DNA from 2 places in the Jeotgalibacillus sp. JSM ZJ347 genome. Region 2 is predicted to be linked to the other one. Evidence: predicted binding sites of a transcription regulator. Region 2 holds the regulator's gene; the other holds the start of a gene.
The links. The regulator Rex, encoded in region 2, represses fermentation and respiration genes when NADH is low (regulators of the CRP and FNR family bind a similar motif). The targets are predictions, from matches to a motif close to TTGTGAAATATTTCACAA.
Positions count from the first base shown of each region.

Region 1: a site for Rex is predicted at 6,506-6,523, ahead of ACH6CZ_RS04790 (cytochrome ubiquinol oxidase subunit I). Genes of this name have one in related genera too.

Region 1 covers NZ_JBISEN010000001.1:929,071-937,551, reverse strand. The annotation lists gene ACH6CZ_RS04815 (N-acetyldiaminopimelate deacetylase) at 1-747, shown strand, start outside; gene ACH6CZ_RS04810 (mechanosensitive ion channel family protein) at 980-1,843, opposite strand; gene ACH6CZ_RS04805 (peroxiredoxin) at 2,067-2,609, shown strand; gene ACH6CZ_RS04800 (ABC transporter ATP-binding protein) at 2,792-4,546, shown strand; gene ACH6CZ_RS04795 (ABC transporter ATP-binding protein) at 4,551-6,371, shown strand; gene ACH6CZ_RS04790 (cytochrome ubiquinol oxidase subunit I) at 6,628-7,974, shown strand; gene ACH6CZ_RS04785 (cytochrome d ubiquinol oxidase subunit II) at 8,068-8,481, shown strand, end outside.
Region 2 covers NZ_JBISEN010000005.1:105,530-114,010, reverse strand. The annotation lists gene ACH6CZ_RS14210 (MFS transporter) at 1-323, shown strand, start outside; gene abc-f (ribosomal protection-like ABC-F family protein) at 1,060-2,997, opposite strand; gene ACH6CZ_RS14200 (redox-sensing transcriptional repressor Rex) at 3,627-4,298, shown strand; gene ACH6CZ_RS14195 (twin-arginine translocase TatA/TatE family subunit) at 4,358-4,546, shown strand; gene tatC (twin-arginine translocase subunit TatC) at 4,565-5,383, shown strand; gene ACH6CZ_RS14185 (YdiK family protein) at 5,612-5,815, opposite strand; gene ACH6CZ_RS14180 (CPBP family intramembrane glutamic endopeptidase) at 5,816-6,565, opposite strand; gene groES (co-chaperone GroES) at 7,220-7,504, shown strand; gene groL (chaperonin GroEL) at 7,565-8,481, shown strand, end outside.

The DNA.
Region 1 (8,481 bases), on a different contig from region 2:
CCGGCAGAAGAAGGACCGGGCGGAGCGGAGCGCATGCTTCATTCGCCTGAAATGAAGGAGTGGATGCCTGATGAAATCATGGGTCTCCATATTTCACCTGAATATCAGGCAGGTGAAATTGCGGTTAAAAAAGGTCTTTTATTTGCAAACACTTCAGAGCTGAAAATCATACTGAGTGGAAAAGGCGGTCACGCTGCATATCCGCATAAAACAAAAGATATGATCGTTGCAGGTGCTCACCTGATTACGCAATTACAATCGATTGTATCGAGATCAATTGACCCATTGAACAGTGCAGTCGTAACTGTCGGCAAGCTTGAAGCAGGTACGATCGGTAATATCATTGCTGAAACAGCTGAGCTGAACGGAACGATGAGAAGCCTCGATCCTGATGTGATGGAAACACTTAAAACCAGAGTAAAAGCGATTTGTGATGGAATTGCATTAGCGTTTGATTGTGAGGTCAGAATTGAGTTCAACCAGCCGTATTATATGGTTTATAATGACCACCAATTAACAGAAGACTTTATGAATTTCGCTGAAAATCATCAGGGGATTAAATGTATTGAATGCGAAAAGGCCATGACAGGTGAAGACTTCGGCTATTTTCTCAAAGAGATACCAGGGTTTATGTTTTGGCTCGGAGTAGGCTCAGAATTCGGGCTGCATCACGCGAAACTAAATCCAGATGAAAGAGCGATTGGACCTGCAATTGAATTTATTACTGAATATTTGAGAAGTAAATAGTACAGTAAGTTAAAAAATTATAAGTATGAACTTTGATCTTTTACTTTCTAGATGTGGAGAATAAACATAGTGTAGCGAAGCGGAAGGCGGCGACTCCACCGGGATATGACCGACAGCTGAGACCCCACAGGGCGAAGCCCGAGGAGGCTCAGCGCGGTCCCCGGGGAAAGCGTCCGCCTGAAGCGCAGCGAAACGATTAAAGAGCCCGGGACATTGTCCCGGGCTCTTATTGTTATGCTTCCTTCTGAACATACACCTGATGCGGGAATGGAATCTCAATCCCATTACGGTCAAGCGCTTCTTTCATTGCCTTTCTAAGCTGTCTCTCAACAGCCCACTGCTCCATGTTTGCAGTCTGTCCAATCACACGGATCACCACGTCAGATGACCCGAGAGACTGAACACCAACAACATTTGGACCATCAATAATTGCGCTGTTAGAAGCCGCTACCTCGTCACATGCGTCCTGCAGAACCTTAATCGCTTTATCAATATCATCGTCATAAGAGATACCAATATCAATCATTGCACGCATATTACCGCGGGAATGGTTACTCATACTTGTAATTTCACGGTTAGGAACAAAATGAAGTGTTCCGTCAAATCCCCTGATTTTCGTCTGTCTCAAACCTACTTCTTCACATATGCCGGAAAACTCACCAGTCGTGATATAATCACCGACATCAATCTGCTTTTCAAGTAAAATGAAGAAACCGGTCACAACATCACTTACAAGTCCCTGTGCACCAAACCCGATTGCCAGACCAATAATACCTGCACCTGCGATCAGTGCCGTTACGTCAATGTTGATCAGCTGCAATATCGTGACGATTAAAATGAACAATAATGCATAGCCGACCACATTTTTGGTTAGACTTTCTAGAGTGCGGGCTCTGCCAACTGAGATATTTTCCCGGCTTTCGTATTTTGCGAAAATGCCTGAAAGCACTCTGTTACTAATCGCTTTTACAATTAAGTATACAATCAAAATGCCAATGATTTTCAGTGCGACGATCCCTATATCAATAAACAGGGCGCCCCATTCATACTCAGCCAGCCTTGCGCCAAGTGTGCTTAAGTTTAAATAATTATCCAATGACTGTCATCCTTTCTGCTGTGCAATCTATCGTCCTACTATACCCTTATAACAAACAGAGAAACGTGAATCAAGGAATCCATATCATTTTTAACTTTATTTAGATTTATTCTTTGCTAAAATTGACTATTCAAATGCAGTATATTATGATGAGAAACGTGAGTTTAATTGGGAATCGGTTTATCCGTTCTCAGGTTAGAATTTTTATCTGGAGGGATTTTTGATGGCAGAACGTATGGTAGGCAAGCAGGCGCCAAGATTCGAAATGGACGCAGTACTTGCTAACAAAGAATTTGGAAAAGTAAACCTTGAACAGAATATGAAAGAAGATAAATGGACAGTATTGTTCTTCTATCCAATGGACTTCACATTTGTATGTCCAACAGAAATTACTGCAATGTCAGACCGTTATGATGAATTCGAGGACCTTGATGCTGAGGTAATCGGAGTTTCTACTGATACAATCCACACTCACCTTGCATGGATCAACACTGAGCGCAAAGACAACGGTCTTGGCGATCTGAACTATCCACTTGCAGCTGATACAAATCACCAGGTTTCACGCGAATATGGCGTGTTAATTGAAGATGAAGGTGTTGCACTTCGCGGACTTTACATCATCAGCCCTGAAGGCGAATTAATGTATCAGACAGTATTTCACAACAACATCGGCCGTGACGTAGACGAAACACTTCGTGTACTTCAGGCACTTCAAACAGGTGGACTTTGCCCGGCTAACTGGAAGCCAGGTCAAAAAACACTATAAGACAATTGAACGAATGAGGATCAGCCCCCGGGCTGATCTTTTTTTATGACTTCCCGATAGAATGTTAAGTGGAATAGTAAGAAATGAGAAAAAATTCAAATAAAGGTGGCAATATATTTCGAAAACCGATATATTTAAGAGGTGTCTATATATATAGAAGAAACAAAAAGGAGGGATAAACGATGGATGTTTTTAAGAAATTAAAAGAATTTTACTGGCCTCATAAACACCACTTTATACTATCAATACTATTTTTATTTGTGATGACGCTCATTACGATTGTTTATCCGATCATACTGCAGATTACAATTGATGATGTAGTGGGAGAAGGTAGGTACAATCTGATCCCATATCTTGCTTTTGGGTTTATTGCTATTATGGCGGTAAAAGGGATTGCGACATTTATCTCTCAGTATAATGGAGATTTGTTCGGTATTATTGCAGTCTATGACCTGCGTGAAAAGCTTTATGACAAGCTTCAGAGCCTGCCGTTTCAGTACTATGATAATGCAAAAACCGGTGATATCATGTCACGCCTGACAGCTGATGTTGAAGGATTCCGTTTCTTCTTGTCATTTGGATTTGCTGAATTGATCAGACTGGTACTGCTGCTGGTTGTGACAACAGGGGTAATGCTTTATTACTCAGTTCCATTAACAATCGTCACAATGCTTTCAATTCCGTTTCTGGCAGTTGCAGTTTACAAATTTGATAAAAAAGTTCACCCGGCCTTTAGAGGTGTGAGAAAATCTTTTGGGAAACTGAATACAAATGTCCAGGAAAATATCAGTGGAATTAACACGGTAAAATCTCTTTCAAGAGAAGAACACCAGATTGATAAATTCAACAGCTCCAATCAGGACTATAAAGAAAAGTATTTGTTCACATCAGATGTCTGGGCAAAATATTTTCCTTTAATGGAGTTTCTGGGCAATGTAAGTGTCGTCATGCTTCTTGGCTATGGCGGTTATCTTGTGGTAAATGACAGTCTGACTGCAGGAGAGCTCACTGCTTTTTACAGTCTGGTCGGATTTATCATCTGGCCGATTATGAACCTTGGATTTACCATTAACCAGTTTTCACAGTCTAAAGCGTCAGGTGAACGTTTACTTGAGATTCTTGAGGCTGAGGAAACCATCGTGGAAAAGCCGGATGCAGTCGATATGACCCGCTCATCAGGAGAAGTGGAATTTAAGAATGTATCACTCCGTTACACTGAAGACGATGAAAGGGCGATTAACAATGTTTCATTTAAGGTTGCCGGAGGTAAAACGGTTGGATTAATCGGCGCAACCGGTTCAGGTAAAACGAGTGTGACTCAGCTAATGACCAGATTTTATGAACCTACAGAAGGTTCTGTGTTAATCGATGGAAAAAAGGTAAGTGACTACACGCTAAAGTCGCTTCGAAAGAATGTTGGGTTTGTTCTTCAGGAGTCATTTTTATTCTCTTCCACAATTAAAGCAAATATTGCATTTGGAAGACCTGAAGCCACAATGGATGAAATCATTGATGCTGCAAAGAAAGCTGAAGCACATGACTTTATCATGGAGATGCCTGAAGGATACGATACAATGCTTGGAGAAAGAGGACTCGGTTTATCCGGCGGACAAAAGCAGAGAATTGCCATCGCACGTGCGATCTGTCTGAATCCGAGTATTCTGATTCTTGATGATGCAACGAGCGCTGTTGATATGCAGACAGAGTTTAAGATCCAGAAAGCATTGAAAGAAGTCATGAAGGGGCGGACGACATTTATTATTGCCCACCGAATTTCCTCTTTAAAGCATGCAGATGAAATTTATGTGTTTGAAAATGGGGACATTACTCACCGGGGTACACACGAAGAATTAATTAACCTTGAAGGTCAATACAAACGAATTTACGATATTCAGTATAAGGATCAAAAATCACTTTCTGCGACGGGAACGAGGTGAGAAGATGAGTAGTGAAGCTCAACAAAAAATACAAAACAGATTTAAATATTCAACTGACCAGGTCATTGAAAAGCCGTTTAACTGGTTACAGCTTTGGAGATTACTCAGGTACCTGAAGCCATATTCGAAAAAGCTGCTGCCACTTTCAATCATCATGGTACTGGTTACAACAGCAGTCAGACTTGTGATCCCAATTCTGATCGGGATGTATGTCATTGATGAAGCAATAGCCGGCCGAGACGGTGACCTGCTTATGCAGCTCGTCGGAGTCATTGCGGGGCTCTACATCATTAATTACATTGCGAATGTATTCAGAATAAAATGGATGAACATTCTCGGACAAAGTGTTATTTACGATTTGCGTAAACATCTTTTTACACATGTACAGTGGTTGAGTAACCGGTTCTTTGACCAGAGATCAGCCGGTTCCATTCTGGTAAGGATTATGAATGATATTAATTCACTTCAGGAGTTATTTACGAACGGTGTTATTAACCTGCTGATGGATATTCTCATGCTGATCGGAATCTTTATTGTACTGTTTACAATCAGTCCGGAGCTTGCAATGGCAGTAATGATTGTTTTACCTGCAATGTTCTTTATTTCAACAAAGCTGCGTAAAAAGATTAGACGTTCATGGCAAACAGTCCGTCTTAAGCAGTCTAAGCTGAATTCACACCTGAATGAAAGTCTTCAGGGGATGAGAATTACACAGTCATTTACACAGGAAAAAGAAAATGCACAGTATTTTGAAGGAGTTAACAACGAAACGTTTGAAAGCTGGAGAGATGCAACGAAGAAAAATGCAACATTCAGACCGCTTGTTGAGATGACGAATGCAGTTGGTTCAGCTATTTTAATCTGGTATGGTGCAACCCTGATTCAGGGAGGTAACCTGGAGATTGGAGAGTTTGTTACATTTGCATTTTTGATCGGCATGTTCTGGGAGCCGATTTCAAGGCTTGGTATGGTCTATAACCAGCTGCTGATGGGGATGGCTTCATCAGAAAGAATCTTTGAGTTTCTAGATGAAAAGCCGAATGTCGCTGAAAAGAAACACGCTGTTGAGCTTGAGAAAATCAAGGGAGATATTCAGTTTGACAACGTTGATTTTTCGTACTCAGGAGACAGGAAAGCGCTAAATGGCATCAATCTTGATATTAAAGCTGGTGAAACCATTGCGTTAGTCGGTCATACAGGATCAGGAAAGACAACAATTGCCAATATGGTCACACGCTTTTATGATCCGACCGCGGGTTCTATTAAGATGGATGGATATGATTTGCGGAATGTTTCGTTAAGAAGTCTGCGTTCACAGATTTCAATTGTTCTTCAGGATACGTTTATTTTCTCAGGGACAATTAAGGATAATATCCGCTTCGGCTTCCCACATGCGTCAGATGAGCAGCTGATTGAAGCAGCAAAAGCAGTTGGAGCGCATGGGTTTATTCAGAAGCTGCCTAAAGGGTATGATACCGAGGTTGAAGAAAGAGGAAATATCTTATCAGTTGGGGAGCGTCAGCTGATCTCATTTGCAAGAGCACTGCTTGCTGATCCGAGAATCATTATCCTGGATGAAGCGACTGCTTCAATTGATACAGAAACAGAGGTAGTGATTCAAAAAGCATTGGCAACATTGCTAAAAGGAAGAACGGCTATCATTATTGCACATCGTCTTTCTACAATTCGTGATGCAGACAGAATTTATGTGCTTGATCATGGGAATCTGATGGAGAGCGGAAACCATGATGAACTGATGAAGCATAAAGGCATCTACCAGGGCCTTGTTCACTCACAGTTTACAATGCAGCAGAATACAGGATGATAAAAAGCTGATCAGGTTAACCGCCTGATCAGCTTTTTTGTCTATAAAATGAACAGGATCGCGCATTTTCGCAACGGATTAAAGCACTCTGAATTGAAATAAGTTCTGAAGCTAGATATACTAAAATCAAACCTTTGTGAAGGATGTCACAAATTGTTCATGTTCAACATATCACATACACAGTTAATGTTGTAAAATGTTTGGGGAACAGTGATATAGTAAATTTACTAGTATGAAGTTTTTTAGGAGGGGAATCATGTTGGAATTAGATGGCGTTACGCTCAGTAGGCTACTAACAGCTACTACCCTTATATTTCATGTTATTTTTGCCACGATTGGTGTCGGGATTCCAGTAATGATTGCGATTGCCGAATTCATGGGGATTAAGAAGAAAGACCCTCACTACCTGATTCTTGCCAGACGATGGGCAAGAGGATTCACGATAACGGTGGCAGTAGGGGTTGTAACCGGTACGGCGATCGGGCTGCAGCTTTCTCTATTATGGCCAAGCTTTATGCAGGTTGCCGGACAGGTCATTGCACTTCCGCTGTTTATGGAAACATTCGCATTCTTCTTTGAAGCAATTTTCCTTGGGATCTACTTGTATACATGGGACAGATTTAAAAACCGCTGGTTACACTGGCTGTTGAACATTCCAATTGTCATCGGGGCAACCTTATCAGCATTCTTTATCACCACGGTAAATGCATTTATGAATACGCCTCAGGGCTTTGATATTATCGATGGTGAAACAGTGAATATTAGTCCGCTGGCAGCAATGTTTAATCCAGCTACACCGACAAAGGTTTTTCACGTTGTTACATCAGCATATATGACATCCGCATTGATTCTGGCAGCTATCACTGCTTTTATCATTCTGATGAAAAAAGGGACGGATTATCATAAAAAAGCACTTCGTCTCACAATGGTTGCAGGATTAATTTTTGCAGCAGGAACTGCACTTGCAGGAGACCTGTCAGCAAAATTCCTTGCAAAAGAACAGCCTGAAAAACTGGCTGCCGCTGAATGGCACTTTGAGACAGAATCAAATGCGGATCTGGTTGTATTCGGTACGATTAATGATGAAGGTGAAATTAGTAATGAGATCCGGATACCAGGTATGTTAAGCTTCCTTGCAGGAAACTCATTTGATACGGAAGTGATTGGTCTTAATGAATTCCCTGAGGAAGAAAGACCTCCTCTATGGATACATTACATGTTTGATTTAATGGTAAGTATCGGAATGTATTCATTATTTATAGCCGGATTGTTTGTTATGTTCATGCTGATCAAACGGTTTAATGAATGGAATAAGTTCTTACTGATGGGTATTGTGGCAAGTGGACCACTTACCATGATGGCGATTGAATTCGGCTGGATCTACGCTGAAGTCGGCAGACAGCCATGGATTCTAAGAGGAATTATGACAGTAGATGAAGCTGCTACAACATCAAGTTCTGTAGGTATCGCATTCGGTCTGTTCCTCGCTCTGTATGCAGTGCTTGGCTTCTTCTGTGTAAAAGTGTTACTAAGAATGTTCAAGAACAGACCAGCTGAAGCAGAGCTTGAAAAACGCTTCCCTGGAGGCACGCTGGACAGTTAATGTGAAGAAAACAAGTGGACGGGGATTTCCCCGTCTGCTGATCCATATCTTATACTTAACTTAGAAATAAGCCAGAGGGAAGGAGTTACTTAAATGAGTTTAGAAGTATTGGGGATTACTGTGTTGTGGTTATTCCTGTATGGTTATTTAATTGTCGCCTCAATTGATTTTGGCGCCGGATTCTTCGCTTATTATGCGAGAGTTTCAAAGAGAGAACATATTATGAGTAAGCTGATCAGCAGATATCTATCACCGGTTTGGGAAGTGACAAACGTTTTCTTTGTATTCTTTTTCGTTGGACTGGTAGGGTTCTTCCCGGATACTGCTTATTATTATGGAACGGCTCTGCTGCTCCCTGGATCTGTTGCGATTATACTGATTGCAATCAGAGGGTCATTTTATGCATTTGGTAATTACGGCTCCAAAGACAGCACGCTTTATTTATTTTTATACGGGGCAACAGGACTGTTAATTCCCGCAGCATTATCGACTGCATTAACCATATCT
Region 2 (8,481 bases):
GCGCACTAGCACCTGGAGAATCACTTGCAGGAATGATTGTCGCATTGATGCTGCTTGGACTCGGGTGGAACTTCGGACTGATCAGCGGGACAGCAACGATCATAGATGCTACACATCTTTCGGTACGTGCAAAAACACAAGGGTCAGTCGATGTCTTCATTGCATTATCAGGAGCGGCTGGTGGTGCACTGTCAGGAATGGTCGTCTGTGCTACAAGCTTTTTCGTTTTGTCACTGGGCGGAGGGCTATTGTCTCTTATTTTAATTCCAATGATCTTCTGGGCAAGGGGAACAAAATCAATGAGAAGCGAAACTCAGCTGTGAAAAAGCTGAGTTTTTCTGTGGATAAGCTGTGCATAAGTGTGAAAAATCTTGTATATAACTCGGCGTGTCGTTTAATGTGGATAATGTTAATAATTGTGTACAAAGCTGTGGGTAATGTGTATAACTCTGTTGAAAAGCATGAAAACGCTGTGCGCAGTGTGTATAAGTCTGTGCATTGTAATCGTTCTGTCACACTGCGTTCACATTCTGTACATATTTGATTTGCAATTTTCACACAAATATAAGCGAAAAGTTATTCACAATTGCCTGATATTTCGGATATGGAAGAATGGGGGAGGATACGTGGGAATCGGTGAGAATTTGGGTGGGGAGTAGTTTGAGTTTGTGAAATGTGCTGCTGGATTTTAGAGTGATCGTGCGGGACAGGCGGATAGGTCAAATTACACTTTTCTACGAACCACCTTGGTTTTTCTAAGAAGGTACCTGTTTTTTCTACGGACATGGCTGTTTGTTCTGGGGACCTTGATTGTTTTTCTAAAAACATGACTTATTTTTCCATGAACCCGGCCAGCCAAACGCCAAAACTGTAAAATCAGGTGAGGAGTGGGGTGGGCTAAATGATACAATTTCCGGTACCACCGGCGAAATGTTCTGAACACCCGCGATAATCTTTCGGACCATCAGCCAAATCTCCGGAACACCCGCTGTAATCTCCTGAACCACAAACCCAACAAACAAAAAACAGGAACCCCAAAAGGATTCCTGCACAAAACACTCACTCACTCAATTCTTCTTCCAATTCAGCCCACTCCTCAAGCAGCTGATCCATCTCAGCTTTTGCCTGATCAATGGCCTGGTTGGATTCCATCACGCGCTCATGATCCTGGAAAATCTCCGGATCACACAGCAGATTTTCATGCTCTTCAATCGTACCTTCAAGCTCTGTAATCAGCAGCTCAATTTCCTCAAGACGCCTGCGTTTCTTTCGTTCAGCCTTCTGTTTTTCCTTATCAAGCGCAAAAGATGATTTGTCAGTAGCTTTTTCAGCGGCTGGCGCTTTCTCAAGGCGCTCGCGTTCTTCAATCGCCGCAAGCTCAGCCTGTTCACTCAGCTTTTCCATATAATAATCATAGTCGCCAAGATACTCTGTGCTGCCATCAGGCGATAGCTCAAGCACCTTTGTCGCAAGCCTGTTGATAAAATAGCGGTCGTGCGATACAAACAGAATCGTGCCCGGATAATCGATCAGCGCATTCTCCAAAATCTCTTTACTATCGAGATCCAGGTGGTTAGTCGGCTCATCTAAAATCAGCAGATTCGATTTCTGCATCATCAGCTTTGCGAGCGCAAGACGAGCTTTCTCGCCACCGCTTAGTGTAGAAACCGGCTTCAGCACGTCATCCCCTGAAAAGAGGAAGTTACCAAGCACCGTACGGATATCCTTTTCATTTTTCATCGGATAGTCATCCCACAGTTCATTCAGCACCGTTTTATTCGAATGCAGTTCTGCCTGCTGCTGGTCGTAGTAGCCGATGCTGACATTCGATCCGTATTGAATCTGACCCGCAAGCGCAGGAATTCTTTTAACAATCGTTTTTAAAAGGGTAGACTTCCCAACGCCGTTTGGTCCGATCAGCGCAATGCTGTCTTCCCGTGTGATCGCTGCGTTGATGTTACTTGAAACGGGGGCATCATAGCCGACAGAGAGATCCTGCAGCTTAAGGACGTCATTCCCGCTCTGACGGTCAATCGAGAAGCCGAAGCTTGCTGATTTCTCATCGCCTTTTGGACGGTCCATCCTGTCCATCTTTTGTAGCTTTTTACGGCGGCTCTGTGCCATTTTCGTTGTCGAAGCCCGCGCCAGGTTCCGCGCGACAAAGTCTTCCATCTTCGCGATCTCTTCCTGTTGCTTCTCAAATTCCTTCATCTCACGCTCATAATCAAGCGCCTTCTGATCCAGATAACGGCTGTAGTTGCCGTGGAATTTCTTTGAACGCTTACGTGAGATCTCCACAACCTGATTGACGATTTTATCTAAAAAGTAGCGGTCGTGTGAGACGATTAAAATCGCGCCCGGGTAACCCTGCAGATAAGACTCCAGCCAGCTGAGTGTATCAATGTCCAGGTGGTTGGTCGGCTCATCGAGGATCATGACGTCAGGCTTGGTTAAAAGTAATTTACCCAAAGCAAGACGCGTTTTCTGACCACCGCTTAACGTTGAGATCGGTGTATCGTAATCAAACGACTGGAAGCGCAGCCCGTGAAGCACGGTTCTGATATCCGCTTCATACTGATACCCGCCGGCGTCTTTGAACTGTACCTGCAGCTCATCGTATTCGGTCACCAGACGGTTATAGCGTTCCTCATTTTCATACACGTCCGGATCTGCCATCTGCTGCTCGGCTTCACGCAGGCGTTTTTCCATGTCTTTTAAGTAATCAAATACAGTCATCATTTCTTCCCAGATCGACAGCTCAGATTCAAGTCCGCTGTGCTGTTCAAGGTACCCGATCGACACGCCTTTTGGTTTATTAATATCGCCGTCGTCATGCGAAAGCTGACCGGCAATAATTTTTAAAAGGGTAGACTTCCCGGCACCGTTACGGCCGACAAGTGCGATCCGGTCCTTGGTCTGAACTTCAAGCTTTATATTAGCAATAATCTCTTCTGCGCCAAACGACTTGGAGAGATTATTGACCTGTAGTAAAATCATTCGCTCACCTCATTTTTCTTCCTATCTAAGTGTATCGTAACAGCGTTATGATAAGCAACGAACTGTCATTGTGAAAAAACTTGCATACTTTGCAAGCGGATACCTTAATGGTGTATGATACAATAGGGACTTGGAATGTATTTAAAAGGAATTTGTTGTGAAAGATTGTTCTTATATAAATGGTTGTTTCGCTGCGCTTCAGGCGGACGCTTTCCGGACGGTTGTTGCTGAGCCTCCTCGCCTACGGCTGTGGGGTCTCAGCTTCCAACTAATCGTCCCGGAGTCGCCGCCTTACGCTACGCTCAACGCTTTGGTAAGAAGGATAACTTTACAACAAAGTACTATTTTATAGTTTGATAAATGAGAGAGTAAATCTAAACGATGTTAGATATACTCACTCAGCGGATGATCTTCGTCCCGGACGGAGACTCCTGCGGCGGGAAAGGACAAGTGAGACCCCGGAAATGCGTAGCATTGAGGAGGCTCACTGTCCGGCCGCGGAAAGCGCAGTCCTGCACGTAGATCATCCGCGTTATAGAACCATTAACAAAATATAGATTTGGAAGCGTTCACAGCTTCACTTTACATGCGGTGCCAGGCGCACTGTTGGATTTAGGGGGAGTACAGGAATGAGTCAGGAACAAATGAAGATTCCTCAGGCAACGGCGAAGCGGCTTCCGCTTTACTACCGTTTTCTGAAGAACCTGCATTCATCAGGAAAGCAGCGTGTTTCTTCGAAAGAGCTGAGCGATGCTGTAAAGGTGGATTCAGCAACGATCAGACGTGATTTTTCTTATTTTGGTGCACTTGGCAAAAAGGGTTATGGGTATAATGTAGAATACCTGCTGTCCTTTTTCCGTAAAACACTTGATCAGGACGAGACGACAAAAGTTGTGCTGATTGGTGTCGGAAACTTAGGTACTGCGTTTTTACATTATAATTTCCTGAAAAACAATAATACAAAGATTGAAATGGCGTTTGACGCGGATCCGAAAAAAGCGGGCACTTCAATTGGAGAAGTACCTGTGTATGCAATGAATGATCTTGAGGAAAGAGTGAAGGAGAGCAACATTGAAGTCGCAATCCTCACTGTGCCGGCTGGTCCTGCACAGGGAATCACCGACCGATTGATCGATCTGAAGGTAAAGGGAATTCTGAATTTCACACCTGCCAGACTCTCTGTGCCTGAGCATATGAGAATCCATCATATTGATCTTGCTGTCGAGCTTCAGTCACTCATTTATTTCCTGAAGAATTATGGAACAGATGACGTAGAAACGTCACAATTAGAAGAAATATAGAATAGCCAAAAAGCTTAATTTAATTTATGATATAGGAAGAAAGAGGAGGTGCACGCATCATGTTACCAGGTGGAATCAGCCTTGCCGTGATTGCAGTCGTTGCATTATTAATTTTTGGTCCTAAAAAACTGCCGGAGCTTGGGAAAGCAGCAGGCAGCACCCTTCGTGAATTCAAGGATGCAACAAAAGGACTTGCAGATGATGATGACGATGTAAAGCCGGCTAAGAAAGACGAAAAACAGCAATAATTACGGGATGGTGGCCATATGAACCAGCAAGATATGACCGTCCATGAACATATAGGTGAAATAAGAAAACGACTCATCATTGTAGTCGTTTTCTTTGTCATTTCGATGGTAGGAGGCTTTTTCTTAGCAGAACCGCTCATGAAATTCCTCCAGTCTTCAGACGAAGCAGCATCGATGACATTGAATGCATTCCGGGTAACGGATCCTGTAAAGATCTATTTCCAGATTATCATGTTCACTGCGTTGATCATGACGGCACCAGTAATACTCTACCAGCTTTGGGCATTTATCAGTCCGGGCCTGCATGACAGAGAACGGAAAGTAACCCTCAGTTACATTCCGGCATCCGTTATCCTGTTTTTAGCAGGCCTTGCGTTCGCATATTTTATTTTATTCCCATTCGTTGTCCGCTTCATGATGAACCTGTCGAACAATCTTGAGATCGAGCAGGTTATCGGAATCAACGAATTCTTCCAGTTCTTATTTCAAATGACTATCCCGTTCGGCTTCTTATTCCAGCTGCCGGTGATCATGTTATTCGTCACAAGACTTGGAATCGTCACACCAATGTTTCTGGCAAGCATCCGTAAGTACGCATACTTCGGCCTGCTCGTCGTCGCAGCCTTTGTGACGCCGCCAGACATTTTCTCACACATGATCGTAACCGTACCGCTGATTTTACTATACGAAATCAGCTTGTGGATTGCGAAAATCGGCTATAAAAAAGCACAAAAAGCTGAAGCCGAACAGCTTGAGCTAGAGGAAAAAGAACGCAGGGAGCGGATCGACCGCGAACTTGCGAAAAAAGAAGCAATGAAGGAGAACAGCGGGGAGTGATTCCGGCTGTTTTCTTTTTTGTGTGGGTGTGGGTTGGGGAGGTTCGTAGAAAGATGAGTGATGTTCTTAGAAAAACCATTACGGTCCTTAGAACGAGCAGCCATGTTCGGAGAAAAAACGGTGACCTTCTTAGAAAAAACAGGGTCGTTCGTAGAAAAGTGTAATTGTACCTATGCCCGAGACACGACCCCGCATCATCCACAAACAAAAAAGCAGCGACCTCAGCCGCTACTTCTTCTCATTCATATGCTTCTTAATCTTAAAGTGGAGTCCAATCAGCCTCAAACCAGCCCCGATATCATACGTTGCGAATGCAACAAACAGATAAGCGAAGAAGCCCCAGCCGTTTTCGTTTACGCTGTTGACAGCGAAGTAGACGAAGAATACCCCAAGTATCAGATAGAAGATACCGTGTCCTAATGGAGATTTCATTTACAAAATTCCTCCTATTGCAAAGCGCCACAGTACGAAGACTGCTTCATTCATTTCAATGATCCGCTGAATTTCATCAGCAAAGAAGAACTGCGTCATCACGACAAATGTGTTGATTGCCATATGCGCGATGATTGGTACGATGATTCGTTTAGTATATGCATAAAGGAACGCGAATGCATAGCCCATTGCCGCATAAATCAGGATATGGGTGAAGTCGAAGTGAATCACCGCAAAGATCAGCGCACTGATCAGCCCTGAGATAAAGAAATTATATTTACGATAGAACCAGCCGAAGATTACGCCACGGAACACAATTTCCTCTAAAATTGGTCCAATCACCGCAACCGCTACAGCTGCGAGCGGGACGTATGACAGCAGGCTGATGATGTCAGCTGTATTCTGTGATCCCGGATCAATTCCGATCAGCGACTCAATGCCGACTGCAATCGCCTGACTGAAGAATGCCAGGAAGATCCCGATAAATGACCACAGCGCCGCCATCCCTGGACTTGCCTTTTTACCCGGCAGATCCATGACGCCTTTATTTTTATTCATGATCAGTAAAATCACAATCAGTGCAATCGTAAAGCTGATAAAGATCCAGTAGCCCGATATTGAATACAGCAGCACGGCAGGTTCACTGTCACTGACCATTCCGCTGATAAATAGTGCGAGTGGTACAGCGATAAATGTGGAAAGCTGCATAGCTACGTATGTGATTAATATAATGAGAAAGGTGCGGTTCACAATCATACTCCTTTGAAATAGATTCGTTCTGTTTATTCTACTATTGAACTACAGCGCCTTCAATTGATAGCTACGATGTCAGACGTATTAAGTAGACATTTTGTGAATAGGGTAGACATTGTGGTGTTTTTAATACGCCGGGTGACCCTTTCCGCAGAGGGCTTCGCTTTCCGCGGCCGCGCGCTGAGCCTCCTCGAGCTACGCTCTGCGGGGTCTCAGCTGTCGCTTCTATGCCGCAGGAGTCTTCGCCCTCTGCTCCAAGGGTCATCCGGCTGAGTAGTGCGTCACAAAATTCGATTAAACAGATCTGCCTATCAAGAGGAGGAATACGTTGCTTTTAAATATCTTTTGAAATTACATAATAAATTTACCCAATTTAGCTGCTTCTTGCAGTGGGGGACGGAGACTCCCGCCCCGGGAAAGGACAGGTGAGATCCCGCAAGGCGAAGCCTGAGGAAGCTCACCGGCCGGGGGCAGGAAAGCGCAGTCCCCCACGGAAAGAAGCAGCGGTTCCAGTGATCAAACTTTTAGAAAAATTTAAGTCCAAGATACTTGCAAAACCATCTCAAATTATTTAAACTAATACTTGTGTTAGCACTCATATGTGAAGAGTGCTAATAAACGAATGAACATAATTCAAGGAGGTTGTTTCACTTGTTAAAACCATTAGGTGATCGCGTAGTAATTGAGCTGGTAGAGTCTGAGGATAAAACGTCAAGCGGGATTGTACTTCCGGATAGTGCGAAAGAAAAGCCGCAGGAAGGTAAGATCGTTGCCGTAGGTACAGGACGTGTGCTTGAAAACGGTGAGCGTGTTGAGCTTGAAGTATCTGTTGATGACCGTATCCTTTTCTCTAAGTACGCTGGAACAGAAGTGAAATACCAGGGCACAGAATACCTTATCCTTCGTGAAAGCGATATTCTGGCTGTCGTAAACTAATTCAATTATTTAAAAACATAAGATTTAAAACCATATTACATTCTGGGAGGAACCTTACAAATGGCTAAAGAAATTAAATTTAGTGAAGAAGCTCGCCGCTCAATGCTTCGCGGTGTTGATCAGCTTGCTGATGCAGTAAAGGTAACACTTGGACCAAAAGGACGTAACGTTGTTCTTGAAAAGAAATTCGGCTCACCGCTGATTACAAATGACGGTGTAACAATTGCAAAAGAAATCGAGCTTGAAGATGCATTTGAAAACATGGGTGCTAAGCTTGTCGCTGAAGTAGCGAGCAAGACAAATGAAATCGCTGGTGACGGTACAACAACTGCAACGGTTCTTGCACAGGCAATGATCCGTGAAGGTCTGAAAAACGTAACTGCAGGTGCTAACCCTGTTGGCGTACGTAAGGGTATCGAAAAAGCGGTTCAGTCTGCACTTGAAGAATTAAAAGCAATCTCTAAGCCAATCGAAGGCAAAGATTCAATCGCACAGGTTGCAGCAATTTCAGCAGCTGACGAAGAAGTTGGCCAGCTGATCGCTGAAGCTATGGAGCGCGTTGGTAACGACGGCGTTATTACAATCGAAGAATCAAAAGGGTTCACAACAGAGCTTGACGTTGTAGAAGGTATGCAGTTCGACCGCGGATATGCATCACCATACATGGTCACTGATTCTGACAAAATGGAAGCAGTACTTGAAAATCCATATATCCTGATCACTGACAAGAAGATTGGCAGCATTCAGGAAGTACTTCCTGTGCTTGAGCAGGTTGTCCAGCAGAACAAGCCGCTTCTAATCGTTGCTGAAGACGTTGAAGGTGAAGCACTTGCAACACTTGTTGTGAACAAGCTTCGCGGAACGTTCAACGCAGTAGCTGTTAAAGCACCAGGATTCGGCGACCGTCGTAAAGCAATGCTTGAAGACCTGTCAATCCTGACTGGCGGTGAAGTGATCACTGAAGACCTTGGACTTGA